DNA from 4 places in the Streptomyces sp. NPDC127190 genome. Region 2 is predicted to be linked to each of the others. Evidence: riboswitches for the same ligand, from Rfam matches in the RefSeq annotation. Region 2 holds a riboswitch; each other region holds the start of a gene.
What was found. Region 2 has a riboswitch for cyclic di-AMP ahead of ACFVIU_RS10300 (transglycosylase SLT domain-containing protein). Riboswitches for the same ligand answer to the same signal wherever they lie in the genome.

Region 1 (7,030 bases), on a different contig from region 2:
GTCGGGGTTGTTGGACAGCAGGTCCAGCTCGCCGATGCCGAGCGCGGTCAGCATCTGCGCGGCGGCCGTGTAGTCGCGGGCGTCCTCCGGCAGGCCGAGGGCGGCGTTCGCGGCGTAGGTGTCGAGGCCCTGGTCCTGAAGGGCGTACGCGTCGAGCTTGTTGTAGAGGCCGATGCCCCGGCCCTCCTGGCGGAGGTAGAGCAGCACTCCGCCGCGGTCGGCGATGCGCTCGACGGCCTCGCGCAGCTGGGGCCCGCAGTCGCAGCGGGCGGAGCCGAAGACGTCCCCGGTCAGGCACTCGGAGTGCAGCCGCACCAGCGGCACGGGGCCGGGGTCGCCGAGGACGACGGCGACATGCTCCTGGCCGTCGGCGAGGCCGTGGAAGGTGACCAGCTCGGCGTCGACGGCGTAACCGTCGTGGAAGCGCAGCGGTACCCGGACGCGGGCGCGCGGCGTGGCGGCAGGGAAGTCGGACATGCGGTCCTCCGGGCACGGACATGTGCTTCAGATTTGAAGCAGCGTTACGCGGTGGACCCTATCCCATGCTTCAAACTTAAAGCAATCGGAATATCAGGAACAGGAGGAGCGGCGCCGCCAGGGGACGTCCTCCGCCCCGGGCTCGGCGTCGTCGCCCTGGAGTCCGCGGGTGATCCCGGTACAGATCGCCTCCAGCTGCCCCACCTGCTCCGGGGTGAGCCGGTCGAACAGCGTGGACCGTACGGTCTCGACGTGCCCGGGTGCCGTACGCTCCAGGACGGTCATCCCCTCGTCGGTCAGGACCGCGAGCTGGCTGCGCTTGTCCCAGCGGCAGTCCTCCCGGCGCACCAGCCCGTCCCGTTCCAGCCGGGTCACGGCGTAGGTCAGCCTGCTGCGGGTGATCTTCAGCCGTTCGGCGAGGTCGGTCATGCGCAGCCGGCGGTCGGGTGCCTCGGACAGATAGGCCAGCACGGAGTAGAACAGGTGGGGCATGCCCGCGTCCTGCTGGAGCCGTCGGTCGATCGCGTCCTCGAGGAGGGTCTTCGCGGCGAGATACGCGCGCCACGCGCGCTGCTCCTCGGGGGTGAGCCAGCGGGTCGTCATGGTGCCAGTGTAAGTTTGTTTCAAACTTGAACCAAGAAGGTCTTGGTGGGGGAAAGTTCTCGCAGGGAGAGCGCGCCGATGTCGTACCCGTACGTGCTGTTGTCCGCCGCCGTCTCCCTGGACGGCTACCTGGACGACACCGGCCCCGACCGGCTGCTGCTGTCCAGCCCGGCCGACTTCGACCGGGTCGACGCGGTGCGGGCCTCCGTGGACGCCATTCTGATCGGCGCCGGCACCATCCGCGCCGACAATCCGCGCCTGCTGGTGAACTCCGCCGAGCGGCGTGCGGCCCGGGTCGCGGCGGGCCGGCCGGAGTACCCGCTGAAGGTGACCGTCACCGCCTCCGGCGATCTCGACCCGGGGGCGAACTTCTGGCACACCGGCGGCGACAAGGTCGTCTACACCACCGACCGGGGCGCCGAACGGGCCGCAGGCCTGCTCGGCGGCACGGCCGATGTCGTCGCGCTCGGGCCCGGCCTCGACTGGCGGCTGCTGCTGAAGCACCTGTACGAGGTGCGGGGTGTGCGGCGGCTGATGGTCGAGGGCGGCGGCCAGGTGCACACCCAGCTGCTCCAGCAGGGTCTCGCCGACGAACTCCAGCTGGTCCTCGCCCCGCTCTTCGTCGGTGACCCGGCGGCCCCGCGGCTGTTCGGCCCCGGGGGCTATCAGCCGGGCCGGCTGCGGCTCACCGAGACGCGCCGGATCGAGGACGTCGTCCTCATGCGGTACGAGCCCACCGCCCCCGGCACCGGTGCGGCCGCCACCGCCGCCGACCGGCACTGGCTGCGCACCGCCTGTGAGCTGGCCGCCCAGTGTCCGCCCTCGGAGACCGCGTTCAGCGTGGGCGCGGTGGTGGTCGCCGCGGACGGCACCGAGCTGGCCCGCGGCCACTCCCGGGAGGGCGGCGACGCGGTGGTCCACGCGGAGGAGGCGGCGCTGGCGAAGCTGGACCTGGCCGATCCGCGGCTGCCCGGCGCCACGGTCTACAGCAGCCTGGAGCCCTGTGCGCGGCGGGCGTCGCGGCCGGCGCCCTGTGCGGAGCTGATCCTCGGGGCGGGGGTGCGCCGGGTGGTCACCGCCTGGCGGGAGCCGGACACCTTCGTGGCGTCGGCCGACGGGGCCGGGCTGCTCGGTGCGGGGGGAGTGGAGGTCGTGGTCGTCCCCGAGCTGGAGGCGGTCGCCAAGGCGCCGAACTCTCATCTGTTGGCGGGCTGACTCCCGGCCCGCTTGGCCCGGTGAAACAGGCCGGCGCCCCTGCGGGGGCGCCCCTAGGGCCGTACACGCTCATGGAAACACTCAGGGCCGGAAACCATTGCTGGTTTCCGGCCCTGAGTTTCAGTAGCGGGGACAGGATTTGAACCTGCGACCTCTGGGTTATGAGCCCAGCGAGCTACCGAGCTGCTCCACCCCGCGTCGTTGTGACTTCAGTGTACGTCATCCGTGGGGTCCCGCGCACATCGGTTTACGGCGGGTCCTTTGGACGGGCTCATCCGGTCGGCCCACCGGGGTCGCCCGGCCTTGCCGGGCCCGCAAATCTGGAGGTACGTCGGACATGCGGGAGAGACACGGTGCGCCCTGGTGAGGTGGAGGAGAGCCCGTACGCCAGGGCGGGCGGCCGGCTCCCCGGCGACCCGGTGCCCGGGCCGGGCCACGGCGACCGGCCCGCCCCCGTGCGCCCTTCCCCGCTTGCTCCGCGCCGTCCGAGTGCCCGCGCCCTGGCCCGGGGCCTGCCCGTCCTGCTGATCTTCTGCGGTGTCCTCTACGGCCTGCTGACGCCGAGGGACTTCACCGCCGTCCCCTTCTTCACCGCCGCCGTGCTGATCGCGGCCCCGCTCAGTTCGCTGCGCAGCACCGCGCTGACCGGCCTCGCGGCGCTCGGCGCCACCTACGCCGTGCATGCGCAGGGCGGTGCCCGTCCGGCCGTGGCCACGGTCACCGATCTGGTCACCGTGGCCAGCGTCGCCGTGCTGGCCGGCGCCATCAACCGGGTGGTCCGCCTGGGTGACCGGCGGCTGGCCTCCGCCCGGGAGATCGCCGAGGCCGCCCAGCGGGCCGTACTGCCGGAGCCCGCGGCGCGGATCGGCGGTTTCCGGATCGCCGCCCGTTACGAGGCGGCGCGGCAGGACGCGTCCATCGGCGGCGACCTGTACGCGGTGCAGGACAGCCCGTACGGCGTCCGGCTGATCGTCGGGGATGTGCGGGGCAAGGGGCTGGGTGCCGTCGCGGCCGTCGCCGTGGTGATCGGCGCGTTCCGGGAGGCGGCCGAGCAGGAGGCCACGCTGGAGGAGGTGGCGCAGCGGCTGGAGCGGGCGCTGGCCCGCGAGGGCGCCCGGCGGGACGGTATCGACGCCTTCGAGGGGTTCACCACCGCCGTACTGGCCGAACTCCCGCACGGCGAGGGGCTCGTCCGGGTCGTCAACCGCGGCCATCCGCCGCCGCTGCTGCTGTACGCCGACGGCGCGGTGCGCACGCTGGCCGGGCCCGAGCCCGCGCTGCCGCTCGGCATGGGTGATCTCGGGGTGTGGCCGGACCGGGTGCTGGAGGCGGCCTTTCCGGGTGGGGCCACCCTGCTGCTCTACACCGACGGGCTGTCCGAGGCCCGGGACGTCCACGGCCGGTTCTACGACCCCGAGCGGCGGCTTACCGGCCGTACCTTCGCCGGTCCGGGCGCGCTGCTGGGGCGGCTCGCGGACGAGGTGCGGAGGCACTCCGGGGGAGGGATGGCGGATGACATGGCGCTGCTCGCCGTACGGCACCCCTGAGGGTCTCCCCGCAGGGGGTTCACGATGAGTGACCGGGCGACTCCGCGCGCATAACATCTGAGTCACCATCAAAAACGCTGTGACTCCTGAACGGTGGCCGAGTCGCCGTCAACTCGCCCGGTTTGCTGGTCTTGTGACCCTTAAGTACCGGCATAAAAGGTTAACGATCAAGCTGGACGGGCTTGGAAAGTAACCGCAGGGTCTATTAACGTTCGATAACGCAGCGCGGTCGTCCCAGCCGTCACAAGAGGCGGCTCCGTGCGCACGCGCCGAATCCCGTAAGGGAACCGGGGAACCACCACCTTGGGGTGAATCACGCGGACACCGTCGTGGACTTGCCGAGCGGACTCGGCCCACGATCGGTTTACGCGCGTAGGAGACCTTCCTGCTCCGAACCCGTCAGCTAACCCGGTAGGCGGAGGAAGGAAAGGAGCGCGCCCGCGTGGCGTCCAACCGGCCTGCCCCAGAAGCCCCGTTCATACCCGCTCAGCGCGAGACGGACACCTTCGGATACGGCTCCCCCGCCGCCGAGGACGGCCCCTGGGAGGAGTGGAACCCCACTGCGGAGTCCGTCGCTCCGGTCCGCGGTCGGCACCGCGTCGCCAAGCAGCGCGGCGGCTTCGCGCGCAGCTCCACCGTCCTCGGTGTCGGCGTGATGGCCGCCGTCGGCGCGGGCGGCATGGCCAGCGCCAACCCCGGCAAGGTGCCGGTCTCCGTCTCCATGCCGGACCTGGACTCCGTCGAGCACCTCTTCGGCGGCGACTCCGCCGACGCCCCCAAGGACGCCGGCGGCACGCTCGGCACCGTCGGCGTGGCCTCGGCCGAGGCCGGGCAGAGCGGTGGCGCGGGCGAGGCCCTGCGCAACCGGATCATGGCCCAGGCCGAGCAGCAGAAGGGGCAGGCCGACAGCAAGGCCACCATCGCCGCGCTCGCCGCCTCCGAGAAGCAGACCGCCGCCGCGGCCGCCAAGGCCGAGCAGGCGGCCGCCGCCAAGGCCGCCGCCGCCAAGCAGAAGGCGGAGGCCGACGCCAAGAAGGAGGCCGAGGCCAAGCGCCTGGCCGAGCTGGCCAAGCAGTACTCGCTGCCGGTCGTGTCCTACACGATCACCGGCACCTTCGGGCAGCCCGGCTCGATGTGGTCCTCCGGCTACCACACCGGCCTGGACTTCGCCGCCCCCACCGGCACCCTCATCAAGTCGGTGCACGCCGGCAAGGTGACCGAGGCGGGCTGGGCCGGCGCCTACGGCTACCGCACGGTCATCACCCTCGACGACGGCACCCAGCTCTGGTACTGCCACCAGTCCTCGATCAACGTCTCGGTCGGCCAGCAGGTGAACACCGGCGACGTCATCGGCCGCGTCGGTGCGACCGGCAACGTCACCGGGCCGCACCTGCACCTGGAGGTCCACCCGGACGGCCAGCCCACCGCCATCGACCCCATGGCCTGGCTGCGCGACAAGGGCCTCAACCCCTGACAGGCCCGGCTTTCCGGGTGAACGCGGCGCCGGCGGAGGAATGCGCTTCCTCTCGCCGGCGTTGGCATTGATCATGACTTCACTGCGCACACTCGGCTCTTCCGACCTCGAGGTCTTCCCGCTCGCCCTGGGCGGCAACGTCTTCGGCTGGACCGCCGACGAGGACACCTCCTTCGCCGTCCTCGACGCCTACACGGCCGCCGGCGGCAACTTCATCGACACCGCGGACGTCTACTCGGCCTGGGCCGAGGGCAACAAGGGCGGCGAGTCGGAGACGATCATCGGCGCGTGGCTGAAGGCGCGCGGCAACCGCGACAACGTCGTCGTCGCCACCAAGGTCAGCCAGCACCCCGAGTTCCAGGGCCTGTCCGCGGCCACCATCAAGGCCGCCGCCGACGCCTCCCTGCGCCGTCTCGGCACCGACTACATCGACCTGTACTACACCCACTACGACCAGCCCGAGGTGCCGGTCGAGGAGATCATCGGCGCCCTGGACGAGCTGGTGAAGGCGGGCAAGGTCCGGCACATCGCCGCCTCCAACATCGGCGCCGAGCGCCTTCAGGCCTCCCTGGACTTCTCCGCCCGCGAGGGCCTGGCCCGCTATGTCGCCGTCCAGCCCCACTACAACCTGGTCTCCCGCGACACCTACGAGGGTGACCTCCAGGACCTCGCCGCCCGCGAGGGCCTGTCCGCGGTCCCGTACTACGCCCTCGCCTCCGGCTTCCTGACCGGCAAGTACCGCCCCGGTGCGACGGTCGACAGCGCCCGCGCCGGAGCCGCCGCGAAGCACCTGGAGTCCGAGCGCGGCCGGCGGGTCCTCGCCGCCCTGGACGAGGTCGCCGCCGCCCATGAGGCCCCGGTCGCCACGGTCGCCCTGGCCTGGCTCGCCGCCCAGCCGACGGTGGCGGCTCCCATCGCCTCGGCCCGTACGGTGTCCCAGCTGCCGGCCCTGACGGAGGTGGCGAACCTGACCCTGACGAAGGAGCAGCTCACGACGCTGACCGAGGCGTCGGCCTGATCACCGTCTCCCCGGTGTGACCCGGCGGTGCCGATCCCCGCGAGATCCCGGCCCCTAGGTGCGGTAGGGGTTGTATGCGGGATACCCGGAGTACCCGGAGTACCCGGAGTACCCGGAGTACGTGGAGTATCCGGCGTACCCGGGGTTTCCGGGGTTCGGCGCCGCCGGGTGTGCGTACGGCGGCCAGTACGCCGGGGCAGGGGCGATGGCCCGGGCCGCGTACTCGAGCGCGGGACGCGCCGTCTCCCTGCGGCGCCACAGCTCCTCCAGCACCTCCCGCTCCCGTACGACGAAGTCGGCCCCGGCCCGGCCCCGGCGCCCCCGGCGCCGCAGTGACGCCAGCGAGGTGGCGTACGTCTCGTACTCCGCCACCACCCGGGCGGCCGGGCGCCCGGCGTGGTGCCGGGCGAAGTCCCGGGCCATCCGCCGCGCCCGCATCGAACCGAGCGCGAACGGCTCGCCCGGGCCCAGCCACCCCGCCGACACATACGCCGGCAGCTCCTCCCGCACGATCCGCAGCTCCCGCTGCCGCGTCCAGATCGACAGCCAGGTCAGCAGCGCGAACACGGGCACCATGAAGCCGCCGTACACGCCGAAGAAGCCGTACGGCCCGAAGGTGGCGGAGCCGTTCCACAGGGCGTGCATGCTCATCGCGAGCAGCAGCCCGCCGAGCGGCACCAGGGTGCGCCGGGCCCG
Region 2 (7,030 bases):
CGTGACATCGAAGCCCTCCCCGGTCAGCGCCACGAACGCGTCCTCCAGCGAGGCCCGTTCGAGCGTGAAGCCGCGCACCCTTATGCCGGCCGCGACCAGGGCCGCGTTCACCTCGGCGAGGTCCCGCGCGGGTGGTTCCCCGGTGACCCGGTCGCCGTCGGTGGTGACGTCCGCGAGCCCCAGCTCCTTGAGTACCCGGGCCGCCTCGGCCGGGTCCGGGGTCGTCACCGCCAGCCGCCCGCGCGCCCCGGCCGCCAGCTCGGCCACCGAGCCCTGCACGACGAGCCGGCCCTGCGTCATGACCGCCGCGTGGGTGCAGACCTGCTCGATCTCGTCGAGCAGGTGCGAGGAGAGGAACACGGTGGTGCCGTCGGCGGCCAACTCCCTGACCAGGGTGCGGATCTCGCGCATGCCCTGCGGGTCGAGGCCGTTGGTCGGCTCGTCCAGGACGAGCAGCCGGCGCGGCTGGAGCAGGGCGGCGGCCAGTCCCAGGCGCTGTTTCATGCCGAGCGAGTAGGCCCTCGCCTTCTTGCCGGACGCGGCGGTGAGACCCACCCGGTCCAGCGCGGCGGCGACGCGTGCGTGCCGGGTGCGGGGGTCGGCGGTCGGGTCGGCGGCGTCGTAGCGCAGCAGGTTGTCCCGGCCGGAGAGGAAGCCGTACAGCGCGGGGCCCTCGATGAGCGCGCCCACCTGGGGCAGCACGGCACGGGCCGCCCGGGGCATCGGGCGGCCCAGTACCCGGGCGGTGCCGGAGGTCGGCTCGATCAGGCCCATCAGCATGCGGATGGTGGTGGTCTTGCCGGAGCCGTTCGGGCCGAGGAAGCCGAAGACGCTGCCCGCCGGGACGGTCAGGTCCAGGCCGTCGACGGCGAGCTGTCCGCCGCGGTAGCGCTTGGTGAGGCCGCGGGTGGCGATGGCATACGGCGGGGCGTCCGCCACGGCGTGCGGGTCAGCGGCGTGCGGGTCCGCGACAGGCGGGTCAGCGGCAGGCGGGTCGGCGGCGCGTGGGTCCGCGTCCCCTGAAGCGCGCAGGTCCTGTGACGGCTCGCCCATCGGCTCCCCCTCGTCCCGTGCCCGCCCGGGGAGGCGAAGGCCGCCTCCCCGGGGCCCGGCCCCGCCCCCCCGGCAGGGCCTACTTGCCCTCGTTGGCCGCCTTGACCAGGGCCTCCTTGGTCACCGCTCCGGCGTACACCTTGCCGTCGTCGGTGATCAGCGCGTTGACCAGGCGGGTGGAGAAGACCGTGCCCTTGCCGAACTTCCCGGAGACCTGGTCGCCGAGCGAGCCGAGGAAGCCACCGAGGTCACCGCCCTTGGCGCCGGTGGGCAGGCCGCCCTTGGCACCGGTGTCGAAGGTGGCGACGGACGACCAGCCCTTGCCCAGCACCTCGGCCGGATCGAACCCCCGGGCGAAGTCCCGGCCCGCCGCCGGAGCGTGCTCGCGGGCCTTGTGGTCCTGCTTGTCCTCGGTGACCTTCGCACCCTTGGGCGGGGTGAAGTCGAAGGTGGCGGCGGCCGGCTTGGCGAAGGAGACCTGGGTGAAGCCCACGTCGACGACGGCGGCGCCGCCGCTCTTCGGGGTCAGCGTGAACTTCAGCGGCAGGCCCGTCTTCGCGTCGACGGCGATGCTGATCGCGCCGACCGTGGTGCCCGACTGCCTGGGCTTGATCAGCAGCTTGTAGGCGTCCCGCCCGGCGACCTGCGCGGTGCCGTCGACGGTGACGGACGTGGTGTCGTCCACCGCCTTCAGGGCCTGGTCGGCGAAGTCCTTGGGCGTGGCCGGCGGCTCGCCCGCGCGCTCCCCGTGCCGGGCGCCGTCAGCGGCCTTGGTGCTGTGGTGGACCTGGTTGCTCCGGCTGTCGTACCCCCAGACGTCCCGGCCGTTGTGGATGATGCTGTACTCGGCGCCGGTCTCCAGCAGCGACAGCTTCTGCCGGTCGGGGCCGTCGGCGGCGACGCGCAGCGTGTGCGTGCCGGAGACCAGCTCGGTGAGCTTGGCCTGCGGGTCGGCGGAGGAGCCGTCGCCCTTGCCCGCGCCGGAGGCGAGGCTGTTCTCCAGGCCGCCGAGGTTCGGCAGGCCGAGGTCGGTGCTGATCTTCACGGTGCCGGACAGCTGCTGCACGTCCGACTTGGCGATCTTCTCGATGAGCTGCTGTGCGGTGACCCGGGGCAGGTCCGGGTCGCCGGAGTTGGCGAGCGCCGGGACCAGCCCGATGGTGGCCGCCGCCACTCCCACCACCGCGACCGGCACGGCGTACCGGGCGGCCTTGCGTCGGCCGGAGCGCGCGTCCTCGTCCCGCGCAGCGCTCGGTGCGTCGTCGGATTCGTACGGTGCCATGTGTGCCTTACCTCCGTCGTCGGCGGCGGCTGTCCCCACGCTGGTCCACCTGAGCCGCCATTCTCACCCGAATCGGTGAGGAGTGGTGATTTCCGTGGTTTCCATCTCACCAAATCGGCCATGAGAAAGCGTCAGACCTCGGAGCCAACTCCGTGTACGCCTGGGGTATGACATGGAGGCGCTGCGACCGCTTCGAACCCGTAGGGGTCGGGCCCGCCCAGGGCCCACACGGGGCCCGCACGGGGCCCGCACGGGGCCCGCAGGGCATCCGTCGAACGGGCGTCAGCCGGCCCGGTGGACCACCGCGTCGCACAGCTCCAGCAGCGCTGCCTTGGCGTCGCACTCCCGCAGCGGCGACAGCGCGGCCCGCGCCTCCTCCGCGTACCGCACCGTGTCCCGGCGGGCCTGCTCCAGCGCGGGGTGGGCGCGCAGCGCGGTCAGCACCTCGGCGTGCCGTGCGTCGTCGCTGAGGTCGGAGTCGAGCAGCTCGCACAGCGCGATGTCCTCGGGCAGACCCAGCCGGGCCGCCCGCTCGCGCAGCCGGAGCACGGGGAGGGTCGGGATGCCCTCGCGCAGGTCGGTGCCCGGGGTCTTGCCGGACTCGTGCGAGTCGGAGGCGATGTCCAGGACGTCGTCGGCGAGCTGGAAGGCGACCCCGAGCCGCTCGCCGTACTGGGTGAGGACGTCGACGACCGTCTCGTCGGCGCCGGACATCATCGCGCCGAACCGGCAGGAGACCGCCACCAGCGAGCCCGTCTTGCCGGCGAGCACGTCCAGGTAGTGCTCGACCGGGTCACGGCCGTCCGAGGGACCGGCGGTCTCCAGGATCTGGCCGGTGACCAGCCGTTCGAACGCGAGGGCCTGGACCCGGACCGCCTCGGGGCCCAGGTCGGCGAGGATCTGGGAGGCCCGGGCGAAGAGGAAGTCGCCGGTGAGGACCGCGACGGAGTTGCCCCAGCGGGTGTTGGCGCTGTCCACGCCGCGCCGCACGGCGGCCTCGTCCATGACGTCGTCGTGGTACAGCGTGGCCAGATGGGTCAGCTCGACGACGACGGCCGACGGCACCACGCCCGGGGCGTAGGGGTCGCCGAACTGCGCCGCGAGCATGACGAGCAGTGGCCTGAACCGCTTCCCGCCGGCCCGTACGAGGTGCTGTGCGGCCTCCGTGATGAACGGAACCTCGCTCTTGGTGGCCTCGAGCAAGCCTTCCTCGACAGCCGTCAATCCGGCCTGGACATCGGCTTCCAGAGCCTGGTCCCGCACGCTCAGCCCGAACGGCCCGACGACGGTCACGAGGGGTCTCCTGTCTGCTGGTGTCTGCTGGCGATTACACGGTTTGTCGATAGGTCGCTGCCATCACTCGAGTCAGCGTATCCGGTCCTGTTTCGATCACCGATAGCGCCCACCGGTCCAGCCCGGTCGACATCGGATCATGATCACTAAGGTTCCGATCGGATGGCAAGAACGGACATCTATCGACTTAACAGAACTCCGAGCGCCTTGTCGCGCCGCGCGGGCAACTCCATTACATCCATTACACCCATTAGATCCAATGGGTACCTTGAATCCCTCATGTCCGTTTTGGAATGACTTGCTATTCCGTGAATTGGGTCACGCGGCCAGTCCCGGGCACCCCTCCCCCGCAGGCCCGCTTCCTCCTTGTCCTGCAAGCGAGTTGAGCATTGGCAACCGCAAAGGATCAAGTACCCCATATGGCGCAGACCAAGGTCAAATAGTGCGTTGTGTGAATCCAGTACTTGTTCCCGACATGTGCTCTCGCATACGTTCCGGGCCGTCGGGCGGACGCCGAATCCTGCCGCCGCCCGCATACCCATCCACGAACCCATTCGTACGGCAGGAGCGGGGGACCCAGGTAAGCCGCCGGACCGGAAGGCACACGCCGCACCGGCCCGGCTAGGGGTGAAGCCATGCCTCCTCCAGGGCACGGCCGGGCACCTCCCCGCCCGAACCCGACAGCTCACCTCGCAGGCGCCGGAGAGGAACGCCCCCATGTCTGCTGCCGCTCAGCCCCGCCGTCCCCGCACCAACCGCCTCGTCCGCGCGCTCGCCGTCGCCGGCACCGGCGTCGCCGTCCTCGCCCTGCCGCTCATCGGCGCCACCACCGCGTCCGCCGCCACCGGCACGACCGCCACGGCCTCCACCACGCTCGCCGGGTACCCGAACAACCTCGACGGCTGGATCCGCGAGTCGCTCGCGATCATGGCCCAGAAGGGCATCCCGGGCACCTACAACGGCATCTACCGCAATGTCATGCGGGAGTCCTCCGGCAACCCGAACGCCATCAACCTCTGGGACTCCAACGCCGCCGCGGGCATCCCCTCCAAGGGCCTGCTCCAGGTCATCGACCCGACCTTCCAGGCCTACCACGTGGCCGGCACCTCCTTCGACCCCTACGACCCGGTCGCGAACATCACGGCCGCCTGCAACTACGCCGCCGCGCGGTACGGGTCCATCGACAACGTCTTCGGCGCGTACTGAGGTCCCCGACCGGCCGGTGCCTACTGAAGAACCGGTCAGTCGGTAGGGAAGAGTCTTTCGAGGACGACGGCGATGCCGTCGTCCTCGTTCGACAGGGTGACCTCGTCGGCCACCGCCTTCAGTTCCGGATGCGCGTTGGCCATGGCGACCCCGTGCCCGGCCCACTCGAACATCGGGACGTCGTTGGGCATGTCCCCGAACGCCAGCGCCCGGTCGGCGCCGGTGCCGAGCCGCTCGGCGGCCAGCGCCAGCCCGGTCGCCTTGGTCACCCCGCGCGGCTGGAGCTCCACCATCCCCGGGCCCGACATGGTGACCGTCGCCAGCGACCCCACCACCGCGCGCGCGGTGGCCGCCAGTTCGTCGTCCGACAGGGTGGCGTGGCGCAGCAGCACCTTGCTGATGGGCGCGCACCACAGGTCGTCGCGCCGGCCGACCCGGACCGCGGGCAGGGCCGGATGCGGCATCCGGTACCCGGGCTCGATGAGCGTGAGCCCGTCCACCCCGTCCTGGTCGACGGCGGCGAAGACCTGTCCCACCTCCGCCTCGATCTTGCCGAGCGCCGTCTCGGCCAGCTCCCGGTCCAGCCGGACCGACCACACCAGACGGCCGGCCCCGGCGTCGTAGACCTGCGCGCCCTGCCCGCACACCGCGAGCCCCGTGCAGCCGAGCACGGCCAGCAGGGGCCGTACCCGCGGGGCCGGGCGGCCCGTGACCACCAGATGCCGGGCACCGGCCCGCGCCGCCCGCGCGAGCGCGGCGAGCGACCGGTCGGAGACGGTGTCGTCACCGCGCAGCAGGGTTCCGTCCAGGTCGGTGGCGATGAGTGAATATGCGGAGGAGGGTGCCATGATCAGAGAATACGGACACCACGCCCCGCCGACTCATCTGTCACAGCGCGCACTTGTGTGCTGATCACCCCCAACTGGTGTGTGTCTTCCCGCTGATGACGCCCCGCGTCGGCCCGGAGCTCAGCCGTGGGCCGCGGCCAGGTGCTTCGCCAGGCGCGGGGAGGCGAAGTCCGTACCGCACACGAAGCGCATCACCGGTCCGTACGACGACGCCGCCGGCAGGCCGGTGAAGTACAGGCCGGGTACGGAGGAGACGAAGCCGGCACCGAGCTTGGGCGTGCCCCGGCTGAGCGCGAGCCGGGTGCGCAGCTCATGGCCGAGGAAGTCCATCGCCGCGATGTCGACGCGGTAGCCGGTCGCGGCGATGACATGGTCGGCGGTGAGCCGCTCGGTACGGCCGCCGTGGGTGCGGACGGTGAGGACGGGGGTGCCGTCCGGCGCCTCGGCGCTCACCACCCGCTGCACCTCCTGCACCTGCACGGCGCTCTCGAAGCGCTCGCGCAGCCACCAGGCGCCGAGCGGGCCGAGGACCCGCCGGACCAGGTAGTGGCGGGTGGCCTCGGGCAGGTGGCGGTAGGGCTGCGCGTGGTAGCTGAGCGCCCACAGCGACCAGGCGCGGCCGAACGGGGACTCGGGGCGCAGCTTCGGCTGGCCCCAGGGCGGGGCGCCGAAGGCGACCCGGCCGCGGCCGCGCGCGACCACGCGCACCCGTGCGCCCGCCTCGGCGGCGAGCGCCGCCGTCTCCAGCGCGGACTGGCCGGCGCCGATCACGATCAGCTCCTTGCCGGCGAAGCGGCCGAGGTCGTGGTGCTGGGAGCTGTGCGAGACCGGGCCCGCCGGGGCGGGGCCGTCGGCCGCCGCACCGGCCAGTTCCGCGGGCAGATGCGCCAGCCCGGACAGGCCGGTGGCGACGACGACCGCGCGCGCGGTGAACAACTCCCCCGAGTCCAGCTTCAGTTCGAAGCCTCCGCTCCTGTCCCGGTCCACGGAGACGACCCGCACCCGCTCCAGGTCGGGGACCAGCCGCTGCTGGAACCACTCGCCATAGGCGATGAACGTCTCCGCCGGGATGATGTCCTCGTCGGTCACCAGGCGGCGGATCCCGGCCGCGTCGCAGTAGTCGCCCAGGGTGTGGCCGGACTGCGGGCAGTGGAAGCTGGAGGCGGCGGGGGTCGATTTCAGGAGCATGCCCTCGGGCATGTGGTCACGCCAGCTGACCATGGGGTCGCCGAAGACCCGGGCGGGGATGCCGCGCGCCCGTAGATGGGCGGCGGTGGACAGGCCGAACGGCCCCGCCCCGATGACTGCAACCGGTTGCATCACGAAGTCCCTCCCCAGGACGCGGTGC
Region 3 (7,030 bases), on a different contig from region 2:
CAGACCTGGTACTGCCACCTGTCCAGCTATCGCGTCCCCTCCGGTACGACCGTGAAGGCCGGCGATCCGATCGCCTACTCCGGCAACTCGGGCAACTCCACCGGCCCGCACCTGCACTTCGAGGTGCGGCCGGCGGGCGGGGCGGCCATAGACCCCCTGCCGTGGCTGCGCAGCCACGGCCTGGACCCGACGTAGGGCACCGGACGGAGGGCCCCCGGTGCGACGTAAGGCACCGGACGGACGGCCGCCGGTGCCGTCCTGCTAGAGCTTCTCGACCGGCGCGTACCGCAGCAGCAGCCGCTTGGCCTTGCCGTCGCCGAAGTCGATGGTCGCCTGGGCCTTGTCGCCCACGCCGGACACGGCGACGACCGTGCCGAGTCCGAACTGGTCGTGCGTGACCCGGTCGCCGACCGCCAGGGACACCACCGGCTTCTCGGAGGCGCGCCGGGTGGCGAATCCGGAGGCACCCGACGCCGAGGAGCGGGAGCGGGTGGTGGACAGCGAGGCCGCCACCCCGGACGAGACCGGCGCGGTCGCCCCGGTCCGCTTCCACTCCACATGGGTGGGCGGGATCTCCTCCAGGAAGCGGGAGGGCGGGTTGTACGACGGCTGACCCCAGGCGCTGCGCATCGCCGACCGCGTGAGATACAGCCGCTCCCGCGCGCGCGTGATGCCGACGTACGCCAGGCGCCGCTCCTCCTCCAGCTCCTTGGTCTGGCCGAGGGCGCGCATGTGCGGGAAGACGCCGTCCTCCATGCCGGTCAGGAACACGACCGGGAACTCCAGGCCCTTGGCGGTGTGCAGGGTCATCAGGGTGATGACGCCGTCGCCGTCCTCCTCGTCGGGGATCTGGTCGGAGTCGGCGACCAGGGCGACCTGCTCCAGGAAGTCGGCGAGCGTCCCCCGCTCCTCCTCGCCGCGCTCCTGCTCGAACTCCAGGGCGACGGAGGCGAGCTCCTGGAGGTTCTCGATCCGGGTCTCGTCCTGCGGGTCGGTGGAGGCCTGCAACTCGGCCAGGTAGCCGGTGCGTTCGAGCACCGCCTCCAGGACGGTCGCGGGTCCGGCGCCGGACTCGACGATCGTGCGCAGATCCTCCATCAGCGTGTTGAACCGCTTGACCGCGTTGGTGGAGCGCGCGGCCATGCCGTACGCCTCGTCCACCCGCTTCAGTGCCTGCGGGAAGCTGATCTTCTCGCGCTGGGCGAGGGCGTCGACCATCGCCTCGGCGCGCTCGCCGATGCCCCGCTTGGGGACGTTGAGGATCCGGCGCAGCGGCACCGAGTCCTCCGGGTTGGCGAGCACCCGCAGGTAGGCGAGGACGTCCCGGACCTCCTTGCGCTCGTAGAAGCGGACGCCGCCGACGACCTTGTAGGGCAGGCCGACGCGGATGAAGACCTCTTCGAAGACACGGGACTGGGCGTTGGTGCGGTAGAAGACGGCGACGTCTCCCGCGCGTGCCTCGCCCGCGTCCGTGAGGCGGTCTATCTCGTCGGCGACGAACTGGGCCTCGTCGTGCTCGGTGTCGGCGACATAGCCGGTGATCCGGGCGCCCTGGCCGGCGTTGGTCCACAGGTTCTTCGGGCGGCGGGACTCGTTGCGCTCGATGACCGCGTTGGCGGCGGACAGGATGGTCTGTGTGGAGCGGTAGTTCTGCTCCAGCAGGATCGTGGTCGCGTTCGGGTAGTCCTCCTCGAACTGGAGGATGTTGCGGATCGTCGCACCGCGGAAGGCGTAGATCGACTGGTCCGCGTCACCCACGACGCACAGCTCGGCGGGCGGGATGTCGTACTCGCCGGGCGGGACGTCCTCGTCGTGTTCCCCGGTGCCGACCAGTTCGCGCACCAGCGCGTACTGGGCGTGGTTGGTGTCCTGGTACTCGTCCACCAGGACGTGCCGGAAGCGGCGGCGGTAGTGCTCGGCGACGTCGGGGAAGGCGCGCAGCAGGTTGACCGTCGTCATGATCAGGTCGTCGAAGTCGAGCGCGTTGGCCTCGCGCAGCCGCGACTGGTAGAGCGCGTAGGCCTGGGCGAGGGTCTTCTCGAAGCCGTCGGTGGCCTGGGCGGCGAAGTCCTCCTCGTCGATCAGCTCGTTCTTCAGGTTGCTGATCTTGGCGCTGAAGGACTTCGGCGGGAAGCGCTTGGGGTCGAGGTCCAGGTCGCGGCAGACCAGGGCCATCAGGCGCTTGCTGTCGGCGGCGTCGTAGATCGAGAACGACGAGGTGAAGCCGAGCTTCTTCGACTCGCGGCGCAGGATGCGCACGCACGCGCTGTGGAAGGTCATCACCCACATCGCGTTCGCGCGCGGGCCGACGAGCTGCTCCACGCGCTCCTTCATCTCGCCCGCGGCCTTGTTGGTGAAGGTGATCGCGAGGATCTGGCCGGGGTGGACATGCCGCTCGCCGAGCAGGTGGGCGATGCGGTGGGTGAGCACGCGGGTCTTGCCGGAGCCGGCGCCGGCGACGATGAGCAGCGGGGAGCCGGCGTGCACGACCGCGGCGCGCTGGTTCTCGTTCAGCCCCTCCAGGAGGGCCGCCGAGTCGATGGCGGGACGCGGGGCGCCGTCGCGGTAGTAGGAATCCCGGTCCGGCGGCACGTCGAACTTCCCGCCGAACAGATCGTCCGGAAGCGGCTCCGGAGCGTGATCGTCCTCGGTCGGCGGCGGGGGCTCCTCCTCGTGCCCACGCGGGGGCTGGAGGTCCGCCAGGAAGCTGTCGTCAAAGAGGCTGCTCATCGCTCTCCGAGTCTAGGGTGCCCCACCGACAACCGGTCGCCGTCCCCGGAACCCGGCCGACCGACGACCCCGCCGATCACGGCCCGCGGGGCGCCCGCCGACCGCTCACGCTGCGGAAGCGCCTGCTCACGCGCGTAGACAAGTGCCCCCAGGTCACGGAAATGTATCGGACATACCTCGCACCAACCTTCACAGGACGCACACGAGTTGGCTAGGTTGCCGTCAGGCCGCACGACCCCTCTCCGGCGAACCTCGCCGGGCCGCGCGGCCTCCGCCGAATCCGGCGCGCCCCGCAGGGTGCACCGGAGCCGGGGACCCACCGATCCTGGGGTGAATCGGCCGACCTCCCGCCCGGGACGACGCCGTAGGGCAACCCTTCCGAAGCACCCGCCCGAACCCGACAGCTAACCCGGTAGGCGGCGTGTTGGAAGGAGTCGCCTCTTTTGGCGTCGCACCGCAAGCCGTGGCCCGGCGGCACCCATGGACCGGGCCTGCGCGGCCCCGCCCTGGCCACCGCCGCGTTCACCTCCGTGGCCGTCCTGTCCCAGACGGCCGAGGCCGTCCCCGCCCCCGACGGCAGGCCCAGCCTGGAGGAGATCGAGAAGAAGATCGACGAGTTCTACCGCCGCGCCGACTCGGCCGCGGAGGCGGAACCGGCGGCCCGGCAGCGCGCACGCTCGCAGGAGTCGGCGGCCGCCCGCCAGCGCGCCCGCGCGGAGGCGGCGGAGGCTGCCCGGCAGGGGGCGCCCTTCGAGGAGCGGGGAGCCGCCCGGCAGGGCACCCGCTTCGAGGAGCCGGGAGCCGCCCGGCAGGGGGCCCATGCCGCTTCCGCGGAGGCGTCGGCCGCGCGGCGACCGGCGCACGCGGCGGAAGCGCGCCGGGACGACCCGGGCCAGGACGACCCGCGCGCGGGGGGCGCCCGGCCCGCGGGGCGGCACGCCCGGGCCCGCGCGGGCCTGGTGCCGTTCGCCGCTGCGCCGGACGTGGCCGCTTCGCTGCTCGATGAGTTCCCGCAGGACCACTTCGCGCCGAGCCGGGTGATGAACCGGCTGGCCTCGCGCGTGAAGGACGCGGCGGAGCGGACCAGGGCCACCGCCGGCGGGAACGCGCGCGGCCGGGACGCGGGCCGGGACGCGCTCGGCGAGGTCACCGATGCGGGTCCGCGGGGCGAGCGCCCTGGCACGCGCGCGATGGCCGACCGGGGCGCGCTGGCATCGGCTGTCGCCAACCGGGGCACGCCGATACCGGCTGCCGCCGACCGGGGCACGGCGACACCGGCCGCCGCCCCGTACGACGTGAAGACCGCCAAGGCCGCCGTCCAGCGCAAGCTCGCCACCGCGCGGGAGCTGCTGTTCCGGCTGACCGCCGAGGCGGACGCCCGCTCGGCCGCGCTCGCGGGGCGGAAACGGGCGGAGGGTGCCGGTCCGGCGTACGGGGCCCAGGTCACCCGGGCCGAGCTGGCGGTCGCCTTCGCCCGCGCCCAGATCGGCAGGCCGTACGTGTCCGGCGCCAGCGGCCCCGGCTCCTACGACGCCTCCGGCCTCACCCAGGCCGCCTGGAAGGCCGCCGGCGTCACCCTTCCGCGCTCCGCCCGGGACCAGGCGGCCGCCGGCACGCCCGTGCCGCTCGCCGACGCCCGCCCCGGTGACCTGGTCTTCTTCTACGACGACAGCAGCCACGTCGGCCTCTGCACGGGCAACGGCATGATGATCCACTCCCCCGAGCCGGGCGCGTACATCCGTGAGGACTCCGTGTACCGCTGGGGTGAGTCACTCGTCCACAGCGTGGTGCGCCCGGGCTGACCGGTGACGACCGGGGCGCGCGACTCGCTTCATGGCACCGGCGGCCGTCAGGTCCACAGCACGGCGATGAACACGTTCGTCGCCGTGAGGGCGCCGACCAGGCCGAACTGGCCCTTGTCGATCGTCTCCTCGTCGCGCTTCACATAGACCAGGCCGAGGATCACGATCAGCAGCGCCAGCTTGATGCCGATCTTGATGGTGTTGATGTGCGCGCCCTGGGCCTGGTTCAGGCCGACCAGGGCCACGCCGGTGACCAGCATGGTCAGCGCGCCGTGCAGCATCCCGGGGACGAACCGGGCCGTGCCCTGGCCCATCGCCTTCATCTGGGTGAGGAAACCGCCGAGCAGCGCGGCGATACCGATGATGTGCAGGCCGACGAAGAGATGGATGAGTACGTCCATGGGGCCGGAGCCTAATTCGTCCCCCACAGCCCCCCGGACGGCAGGGTGCCGTGCCCGCCAGGCGGGGGGCCACCCGCCCGGTTCTCCTACAGCGCCGGCGGCCGTACCCACGGCGCGAACCGCTGCCCGGGAGCCGCGTCGGCACGCCAGTACCGCAGGACGGTTTCCTGTACGACCTCAACCCGCTCCGCAGCGATCAGACAGGAGACCGGCTCCGGCCCGCCCGCGTCTGCCTCGAAGGCGAGGAGCACAGGCGGTATCTCACCAAGCTGATGAGTGACTCTCGCGAGCTCGTCTTCCGACGGGGTGCGAAAGACCGGGTCGGCGAACTGCGCCGGACACGTGACGAAGGCCGGGTCCCCGAAGACCAGTTCCAGGCCGTGGGAGTGGCTGAGGTCATACCCGGCCGCCAGCCGGAACTCGGCCGCGTCCCAGGCAATGACGTCCCAGTCCCACCAGGACCCTTCAGGAAGCCGGATGCCGACATGCCGGTGTCCCGTGTCCACTCTCGGCTTCCTACACCGCTGTCGATCTTGCATATATCCGTGCCATAGCACCCCATCACCCTCCCCCGTCTCCCTTTTCCGCGCTTCGGTCACCACGCTGCGTGAAGGCGACGACTCCGGGCGGCGCATTCGGTCATCCTCGGTTGGGATCCGGTCCCTCCCGACCAGTTCCGTACACCGCGTTACCGACTTGTCACCGTCAGGCCTAGCGTCCTCCCCCAGGTGACCGGCTCCCCAACGCCGCCCGGCCAGGGGCGGCAGCCGGCCACCACCGCCGAGAAAGGCCCGGCGGCGGCCCGCTCCCCCTGTGCCGGCCGCCGCCGGGGCCCGGACGGCCCGCTCGTACGACCCGGACGGAAGGACGTGACGGTCCAGGTGGCAGCGCATCGCAAGCCCCGGCAACGCCCGCTCGGAGGCCATACGGCCCGCACGGCCGCGACCCTCGCCCTGGCGGGCGCGGCCACCGCGACCGCCTTCGACGGCACGGGACACGCGGAGCCGCAGCTGACGCCGGCGCAGGTGAAGACGAAGGTGGACAAGCTGTACCAGGAGGCCGAGGACGCCACCGAGAAGTACGACGGGGCGAAGGAGAAGGCGGACGCCGGGCAGCGGCGGCTGAACTCACTGCGCGACGAGGCCGCCCGCAAGGAGCAGAAACTCAACTCGGCCCGGGAGGCGCTCGGTTCGTTCGCCGCGGCGCAGTACCGCTCCGGTGGCATCGATCCGGCCTGGCAACTCGCCCTGTCCAGCGACCCGGACCGGTATCTGGACGGCGCCGCCTTCGCCGAGCGGGCCGGCGACCGGCAGGCGGCCGCGGTGTCGCGGGTACGGCAACAATTGCGGGAGATCGAGCGGTTGCGCGGCGCCGCCCGCGTGGAGCTGGCGTCGCTGCGGTCCCGGCAGGCGGAGCTGCGACGGCAGAAGACCACCATCACCCGCAAGCTGGACGAGGCCCGGCGACTGCTCGCCGGGCTCACCCCGCGCCAGCGCGACCACATCACCGGCGCCACCGGCACCGGCTCCGGGCCCGCCTCGCGGTCGGCCCCGGAGCCCCGGCAGCCGCTGGACCCGACCGGCTCCGTCACCGCCCCCGACCCCCGCGCGGCGACGGCCGTCGCCTACGCCTACGCCAAGCTCGGCAGCCCCTATGTGTGGGGCGCCACCGGCCCGAACGCCTTCGACTGCTCCGGCCTGGTCCAGGCCGCCTACCGCTCCGCCGGGGTCTCCCTGCCCCGCACCACCTACTCCCAGATCAACGCCGGCCGGCGCGTCTCCCGCTCCGAACTCCAGCCGGGCGACCTGGTGTTCTTCTACTCCGGCATCAGCCATGTCGGGCTCTACATCGGCAACGGACAGATGATCCACGCCCCGAACCCGTCGGCGCCGGTGCGGATCGCCCCCGTCGACGAGATGCCGTTCGCGGGAGCGACCCGGGTGGTCTGAGGCGCCCCGGCTCAGACCAGCCGGCGGGCCGTCGCCCAGCGGGTCAGCTCATGGCGGTTGGACAGCTGGAGCTTGCGCAGCACCGCCGAGACATGGGACTCGACCGTCTTCACCGAGATGTACAGCTGCTTGGCGATCTCCTTGTAGG
Region 4 (7,030 bases), on a different contig from region 2:
AGTTCACGCCGCGCGCCTGAACACCGGCCGACCCGATACCCCGCGGGGCGAGGTGACACACCATCAGCTCTGTGATCTTCACGTGATCTGCGCGGCATGAACTTGTGACAAGTGATCGTTGCCGATACGTTCACCCATCAGCGTGGCGCCCCGCACCAACCGCCACGCCGCTCCTGTTGTCGCACGAAAGGCTTCCGCATGCTCTCCGGGAACGGTCGTCACCGTCGCCCCCGTCAGGCTCCGGCCCTCCTCGTCGCGGCCGGAGTGACCGGCTCCGCCATCGCGATCCCGCTCCTCGGCGCCGCGAGCGCCAACGCGGCCGACGGAACCACCTGGGACAAGGTCGCCGAGTGCGAGAGCGGCGGCTCCTGGAGCGCGAACACCGGCAACGGGTACTACGGCGGTCTCCAGATATCCCAGGACGACTGGGCCAAATACGGCGGCACGCGCTACGCCGGCAGCCCCGACCAGGCGAGCCGTTCGCAGCAGATCGCGGTCGCCGAGAAGATCCTCGCCGACAAGGGCACCACGCCCTGGGCCACCTGCGCCCTGCTGTCCGGGCTGACCGCGAACTCCGGCTCGGTGGACGTCGACACGGGCGTCGGCGGCTCCGGTGGCTCCGGCGGCACGGGTGACGCGTCCGGTTCCACGGACAGCTCCGGTTCGTCCGGCTCGTCGGATTCGGGTACGTCGTCCGACCCGACGACGGGCTCGACGGGCTCGACCGGCTCGGCGGACTCGACGGGCTCGGCTTCCGGTTCCGGCACGGACAGCGGCACCGGCTCCGGCGGCGCCGGCTCCTCCGGCCCCTCCACCTCGACCCAGGACCCCGCCTCGACCCCCTCCTCGGGTACGGGCAAGGGTTCCGGCGCGCACCACGGCAAGGCGCACGGCTCCACCCCGAGCGGCACCCCGAAGCCGGGCACCTCCGCGCCGACCGGCAGCCAGAACCCCAAGGAAAGCGACACTTCCACCCCGGACACGCCGGAAGCGGACGATCCGGACCCGACCCAGCAGAGCGCCGGCTCCTGGAGCCTGGTGGACACCGGTTCGCTCAGCAGTGGCGGGCGTCACCGCGGGGACAGTGCGGACGAAAGCGTGACAAACGGTCAGAACGACGCCGCTTCGGGCCGCCATGCCTCCCGTCGGCCGGAGACTTACACCGTGCGCGCGGGGGACTCTCTCACCTCCATTGCGGACTCCCTTGGGGTCGACGGCGGATGGCATGCCCTCTACGCCGAGAACCAGAAGTCCATCGGGTCCGACCCGAACGACATCAGTGCCGGTCAGACGCTGAAAGTCGGTACCGAAACGGGCGTAAATTAGGGCCAGTTGACGCCCCGCTTGATCGCTAATGTCCGTTTTGGCGAAAGTGTGGGATGAGTCTCAGAAGCCCTGATCGTCTTTGAAATTCCGCCGATCGCGTGTCTACGGTCAGGACCGCTCGCCACCGCGAGCCCCGGCGGTCGCAACGCCGAATCCTGCCAGCGGCCACCCGGGAACAGTCGTCGCTTCGAGCGCCGCAGGCAGGAGCGGGGGAACCAAGGTAGGTGCCGTGACCGGCCGTTGAGGCCGGAACCGGCTTGGGGTGAAGCCGCGCCCCGCGCAAGCGGAGTGCGGCCGGGCAACTCAACCGGCCCGAACCCGACAGCTCACCTCGCAGGCGTCGGTGAGGGGATGATCCATGCTGTTTTCCGGCAAGGGCAAGCACCGTCGTCCGTCCAAGGCCGTCCGCGCCGTCGCACTCGCCGGTGTCGCCGGTGCCGCCGTCGCCGCCCCGCTGATGGCGGCCGGCAACGCCTCCGCCGCCACCGCCTCCCAGTGGGACGCCGTCGCCCAGTGCGAGTCCGGCGGCAACTGGGCCATCAACACCGGCAACGGCTTCTACGGCGGTCTCCAGTTCTCCGCCTCCACCTGGGCCGCGTACGGCGGCACCGCCTACGCCTCGACCGCCGACAAGGCCAGCAAGGCGCAGCAGATCTCCGTCGCCGAGAAGGTCCTCGCCGCGCAGGGCAAGGGCGCCTGGCCGGTCTGCGGCACGGGCCTGACGAGCACGCCGTACAACGGCTCCGCCCCGGCCGGCGGCACCACGACCAAGAGCACCGGCTCCACGACCAAGAGCACCGGCACCACCAGCCGCTCCACCGACGGGCAGGCCGCCACCCGCTCCACCCAGCGCACCACCCCGTCCCCGAGCAAGACCGTGACCACGCCGACCGGCAAGAAGGTCAAGAAGGGCGACGGCGAGTACAAGGTCGTCGCGGGCGACACCCTCAGCACCATCGCCGAGAAGCACCACGTCCAGGGCGGCTGGAAGAAGCTGTTCGACCTGAACAAGGACATCGTCACGGACGCCGACCTGATCTACCCGGGCCAGCAGCTGCACCTGAAGTGACCCGCGGCCCCGCGCAGAGCCACAGCGCCCTCACCACCGGGCCCCCCACACTCGTCGCCGAGTGAAGCCCCGGTGAGGGCCGACCCCCCCGTCCCCGCGGGCCCCCCCCCCCGGCGCGTTCTCCCCCGTACGCGCCGGGGCGGGGCTTTTCCATGACCGGCCCTCGGCCGCTCCGGGCCGGCCCGGCTCTTTGCCGAGCCGTCGTCCTCTTTGCCGAGCCGTCGTCCGCTGTTCTTCCGCACCCCCCTTTGTTCCGACGGTGAACAATGGGTACCGTCTGCGTGTCCTTCCCCGTCCACGGGCCGGTCGGTCGGCTGGCCGATGGCCCTGGGGCGGTTAGGCTCTAGTCGCAAGGCACAGCCGTAAGGCAGACCGCCCCGCACTTCCAGCGTCACATCCAAGAAGGAGATGCTCGTGCCGTCCATCGACGTCGTCGTAGCCCGGGAAATCCTGGACTCCCGAGGCAACCCCACGGTCGAGGTCGAGGTCGGCCTCGACGACGGCAGCACGGGTCGTGCCGCCGTCCCGTCCGGCGCCTCGACCGGCGCCTTCGAGGCCATCGAGCTCCGCGACGGCGACCCGAACCGCTACCTGGGCAAGGGTGTCGAGAAGGCCGTCCTGGCCGTCATCGAGCAGATCGGCCCCGAGCTGGTCGGCTACGACGCCACCGAGCAGCGCCTGATCGACCAGGCCATGTTCGACCTGGACGCCACCGACAACAAGGGCTCCCTCGGCGCCAACGCCATCCTCGGCGTCTCCCTCGCCGTCGCCCACGCCGCCTCCGAGGCCAGCGACCTCCCCCTCTTCCGCTACCTGGGCGGCCCGAACGCGCACCTGCTGCCGGTGCCGATGATGAACATCCTGAACGGCGGCTCGCACGCCGACTCCAACGTGGACATCCAGGAGTTCATGATCGCCCCGATCGGCGCGGAGTCCTTCTCCGAGGCCCTGCGCTGGGGTGCCGAGGTCTACCACACCCTGAAGAAGGTCCTGAAGAACAAGGGCCTGGCCACCGGCCTCGGCGACGAGGGCGGCTTCGCCCCGAACCTCGGCTCCAACCGTGAGGCCCTGGACCTCATCCTGGAGGCGATCAAGGAGGCCGGCTACACCCCCGGCGAGCAGATCGCCCTCGCCCTCGACGTGGCCGCGTCCGAGTTCTACAAGGACGGCTCCTACGTCTTCGAGGGCAAGAACCGCTCGGCCGCCGAGATGACCGAGTACTACGCCGAGCTGGTCGAGGCGTACCCGCTGGTCTCCATCGAGGACCCGCTGTTCGAGGACGACTGGGACGGCTGGAAGACCATCACCGACAAGCTCGGTGACAAGGTCCAGCTGGTCGGCGACGACCTGTTCGTCACCAACCCCGAGCGTCTCGCCCGCGGCATCGAGGAGGGCACCGCCAACGCCCTGCTGGTCAAGGTCAACCAGATCGGCTCGCTGACCGAGACCCTGGACGCCGTCGAGCTGGCCCAGCGCAACGGCTTCAAGTGCATGATGTCCCACCGCTCCGGCGAGACCGAGGACGTCACCATCGCCGACCTGGCCGTCGCCACCAACTGCGGCCAGATCAAGACCGGTGCCCCGGCCCGCTCCGAGCGCGTCGCCAAGTACAACCAGCTGCTGCGCATCGAGGAGATCCTCGACGACGCCGCGGTGTACGCCGGCCGCAGCGCCTTCCCGCGCTTCAAGGGCTGAGCCGGCAGACAGCCGAGCCGGCAGACAGCCGAGCCGGCAGAGGGCTGAGCCGGCAGAGGGCTGAGCCAGTAGGGGCTAAGTCCTCGCCAGTCGTACGTACGTCCCCGTACCCGGTCCCGTACCGTGTCCGGGGACGTACGCACGTGTGCGAGCAGCAGGCGACAGACAAGGGGAGGCGGTACGCCAGATGGCCGTGAAGGACCGGGACCGTTTCTCCACCGCGACCAGGCTGCGGCTGCTCGGCGAGCAGACCGCGGCCCGGGTCTACCGCTCCCAGACCAAACGGCAGGCCCGCCGCTCCCGGCTCACCGGACGGGCGGCGCTGCTCGCGCTGGTGCTGTGCTCGCTGATCGTCGCCCTCGCGTACCCGATGCGGCAGTACGTCTCCCAGCGCGCCCAGATCTCCGACCTCCAGCGGCAGCAGGAACAGGCGCGCGAGCGCGTGGAGCAGCTGCGCGACCTCAAGGCGCGCTGGCAGGACGACTCCTACGCCGAGCAGCAGATCCGGCGGCGGCTGCACTACGTGATGCCCGGCGAGACCGGGTACGTGGTGGTCGACCCCGGCGCGGCCCGGCAGTCCCGCACCGACCTGCGCGCCGCCCACCGGCCCTGGTACGCGAACGTCTGGGACGGGATCGACAAGTCCGACGCCTCCGACCAGTGACCGGTACCGTCGGCTGAGCAGCAGCCTCGGCCATCGGCCGGCCACCGACGACACGTCCTCGGCCGGCCACCGACAGAAAGTCTTTCGAAAGCAGTCATGGAAACGCCTCCGCCGCCCACTCCGCGCACCGAGCCCACCGACGCGGACGTCGAGGCCTTCAAACAGCAGCTGGGCCGCCCGCCGCGGGGCCTTCGGGCCATCGCGCACCGCTGCCCGTGCGGTCAGCCGGACGTCGTGGAGACGGCTCCCCGGCTCCCCGACGGCACGCCCTTCCCGACGCTGTACTACCTGACGTGCCCCAAGGCGTCCTCCGCCATCGGCACGCTGGAGGCGAACGGCGTGATGAAGGAGATGTCCGAGCGGCTCCAGAGCGACCCGGAGCTGGCCGCCGCCTACCGGGCCGCGCACGAGGACTACATCCGGCGCCGGGACGAGATCGAGGTGCTCCAGGGCTTCCCGAGCGCGGGCGGCATGCCGGACCGGGTGAAGTGCCTGCACGTCCTGGTGGCCCACTCGCTGGCCGCCGGGCCGGGTGTGAACCCGCTCGGCGACGAGGCGCTCGCGATGCTGCCGGAGTGGTGGCGCAAGGGCGCCTGCGTGACGCTCGGCCAGGCCGGGCCCGAACACACCGAGGGGGAGGACAAGTGACCCGTGTCGCCGCCATCGACTGCGGTACGAACTCGATCCGTCTGCTGGTCGCGGACGCCGACCCGGCCACCGGTGAACTGGTCGACCTGGACCGGCGGATGACGATCGTGCGGCTCGGCCAGGGCGTCGACCGCACCGGCCGGCTCGCGCCCGAGGCGCTGGAGCGGACGTTCGCCGCGTGCCGCGAGTACGCGGAGATCATCAAGAAGCACGGCGCCGAGCGGCTCCGCTTCGTGGCGACCTCGGCCTCCCGGGACGCCGAGAACCGCGACGACTTCGTGCGCGGCGTGCTGGACATCCTCGGGGTCGAGCCGGAGGTCATCAGCGGCGACCAGGAGGCCGAGTACTCCTTCATGGGCGCCACCAAGGACCTGAAGAGCCGGGACGACCTCGCCAGGCCGTATCTGGTCGTGGACATCGGCGGCGGCTCCACGGAGTTCGTGGTCGGCGAGGAGCACGCCCGGGCCGCACGGTCCGTGGACATCGGCTGTGTCCGGATGACCGAGCGGCACCTGGTGCGGGACGGCAAGGTGACCGACCCGCCGACCGAGGAGCAGATCGCCGCGATAAGGGCCGACATCGAGGCCGCGCTCGACCTGGCCGAGCAGACGGTCCCGCTGCGCGAGGCCCGGACCCTGGTGGGCCTGGCCGGCTCGGTCACGTCGGTCTCCGCGATCGCCCAGGAGCTGCCGGAGTACGACTCCGAGCGCGTCCACCACTCCGTGGTCGGCTACGAGCGGGTCCGGGAGATCACCGAGTGGCTGCTGCGCTCGACGCACGCCGAGCGCGCGGCGATCCCCTCGCTGCATCCGGGGCGGGTGGACGTCATCGGGGCGGGCGCCCTGGTGCTGCTCGCGATCATGGAGCGGATCGGCGCCCAGGAGGTCATCGTCAGCGAGCACGACATCCTCGACGGGACCGCGTGGTCGGTGGCGTAGCTCTCTTTTGTTACCGGCCAGTAGCCGTCGGCTGAGCAGGTCGGATAACGTTTGAGCGACTTCGAGGGGCCCTGCGGGGCCCCTCGGTGGCGAGCCGCCGGGAACCTTCGTGAAGTTCTTCACAAGATATTGCCCCCTGGCGGGCCGCCGAGGGGTGCTGCATGGCCCTTCCGGGGGGTCAAGAGCCGTTTGAACATGTTCAGATGACAGGCGAGAGAAGGCCTCGGAACGGTGCGTTCCGAGGGTGTTCCGACACCCTCACGCACCCCCCGAGTGCCCGGAGAGGCAGCTCACGCGGCATTGACAACGGGGCGAACCGGTTCACGGTTCCCCGAGCGCACCATGATCTGCGTCACGCGGGTCGGGGAGTGTAGCACAGGCCCTGTCGGACCTTGTGAAGGGGCGCACGAGCGACCCCCTCCCGGCGGGTGGATACTCGATGCCATGAGCACCACGGAGCGTCCCAGGATCCTCGTAGTAGGCGGTGGGTACGTAGGCCTGTACGCAGCTCGGCGCATCCTCAAGAAGATGCGCTACGGCGAGGCGACCGTCACGGTCGTCGACCCCCGGTCGTACATGACCTACCAGCCCTTCCTCCCCGAAGCCGCCGCCGGCAACATCTCCCCTCGCCACGTCGTCGTCCCGCTGCGACGCGTGCTGCCGAAGGCGGAGGTCCTCACCGGCCGGGTC

Region 1: linked by a shared signal. The riboswitch ahead of ACFVIU_RS38270 (M23 family metallopeptidase) and the one ahead of ACFVIU_RS10300 (transglycosylase SLT domain-containing protein) in region 2 are both predicted to bind cyclic di-AMP.
Region 3: linked by a shared signal. The riboswitch ahead of ACFVIU_RS17825 (NlpC/P60 family protein) and the one ahead of ACFVIU_RS10300 (transglycosylase SLT domain-containing protein) in region 2 are both predicted to bind cyclic di-AMP.
Region 4: linked by a shared signal. The riboswitch ahead of ACFVIU_RS23970 (transglycosylase family protein) and the one ahead of ACFVIU_RS10300 (transglycosylase SLT domain-containing protein) in region 2 are both predicted to bind cyclic di-AMP.

What each region holds. Positions count from the first base shown of each region.
Region 1 is NZ_JBHXVE010000050.1:349-7,378, forward strand. It holds gene ribA (GTP cyclohydrolase II) at 1-477, opposite strand, end outside; gene ACFVIU_RS38250 (MarR family winged helix-turn-helix transcriptional regulator) at 571-1,080, opposite strand; gene ACFVIU_RS38255 (dihydrofolate reductase family protein) at 1,159-2,295, shown strand; tRNA gene ACFVIU_RS38260 (tRNA-Met) at 2,420-2,493, opposite strand; gene ACFVIU_RS38265 (PP2C family protein-serine/threonine phosphatase) at 2,649-3,842, shown strand; cyclic di-AMP (ydaO/yuaA leader) riboswitch at 4,100-4,277, shown strand; gene ACFVIU_RS38270 (M23 family metallopeptidase) at 4,285-5,316, shown strand; gene ACFVIU_RS38275 (aldo/keto reductase) at 5,390-6,334, shown strand; gene ACFVIU_RS38280 (PrsW family intramembrane metalloprotease) at 6,389-7,030, opposite strand, start outside.
Region 2 is NZ_JBHXVE010000005.1:11,427-18,456, forward strand. It holds gene ACFVIU_RS10285 (ABC transporter ATP-binding protein) at 1-1,053, opposite strand, end outside; gene ACFVIU_RS10290 (outer membrane lipoprotein carrier protein LolA) at 1,133-2,335, opposite strand; gene ACFVIU_RS10295 (polyprenyl synthetase family protein) at 2,618-3,628, opposite strand; cyclic di-AMP (ydaO/yuaA leader) riboswitch at 4,161-4,340, shown strand; gene ACFVIU_RS10300 (transglycosylase SLT domain-containing protein) at 4,346-4,834, shown strand; gene ACFVIU_RS10305 (HAD family hydrolase) at 4,870-5,682, opposite strand; gene ACFVIU_RS10310 (FAD-dependent oxidoreductase) at 5,803-7,005, opposite strand.
Region 3 is NZ_JBHXVE010000010.1:142,678-149,707, reverse strand. It holds gene ACFVIU_RS17835 (peptidoglycan DD-metalloendopeptidase family protein) at 1-195, shown strand, start outside; gene pcrA (DNA helicase PcrA) at 262-2,730, opposite strand; cyclic di-AMP (ydaO/yuaA leader) riboswitch at 2,993-3,166, shown strand; gene ACFVIU_RS17825 (NlpC/P60 family protein) at 3,174-4,532, shown strand; gene ACFVIU_RS17820 (hypothetical protein) at 4,580-4,933, opposite strand; gene ACFVIU_RS17815 (hypothetical protein) at 5,020-5,439, opposite strand; gene ACFVIU_RS17810 (NlpC/P60 family protein) at 5,815-6,882, shown strand; gene ACFVIU_RS17805 (LuxR C-terminal-related transcriptional regulator) at 6,894-7,030, opposite strand, start outside.
Region 4 is NZ_JBHXVE010000016.1:83,480-90,509, reverse strand. It holds gene ACFVIU_RS23980 (cytochrome P450) at 1-20, shown strand, start outside; gene ACFVIU_RS23975 (transglycosylase family protein) at 199-1,326, shown strand; cyclic di-AMP (ydaO/yuaA leader) riboswitch at 1,509-1,681, shown strand; gene ACFVIU_RS23970 (transglycosylase family protein) at 1,685-2,395, shown strand; gene eno (phosphopyruvate hydratase) at 2,810-4,090, shown strand; gene ACFVIU_RS23960 (septum formation initiator family protein) at 4,278-4,754, shown strand; gene ACFVIU_RS23955 (DUF501 domain-containing protein) at 4,851-5,402, shown strand; gene ACFVIU_RS23950 (exopolyphosphatase) at 5,399-6,340, shown strand; gene ACFVIU_RS23945 (NAD(P)/FAD-dependent oxidoreductase) at 6,785-7,030, shown strand, end outside.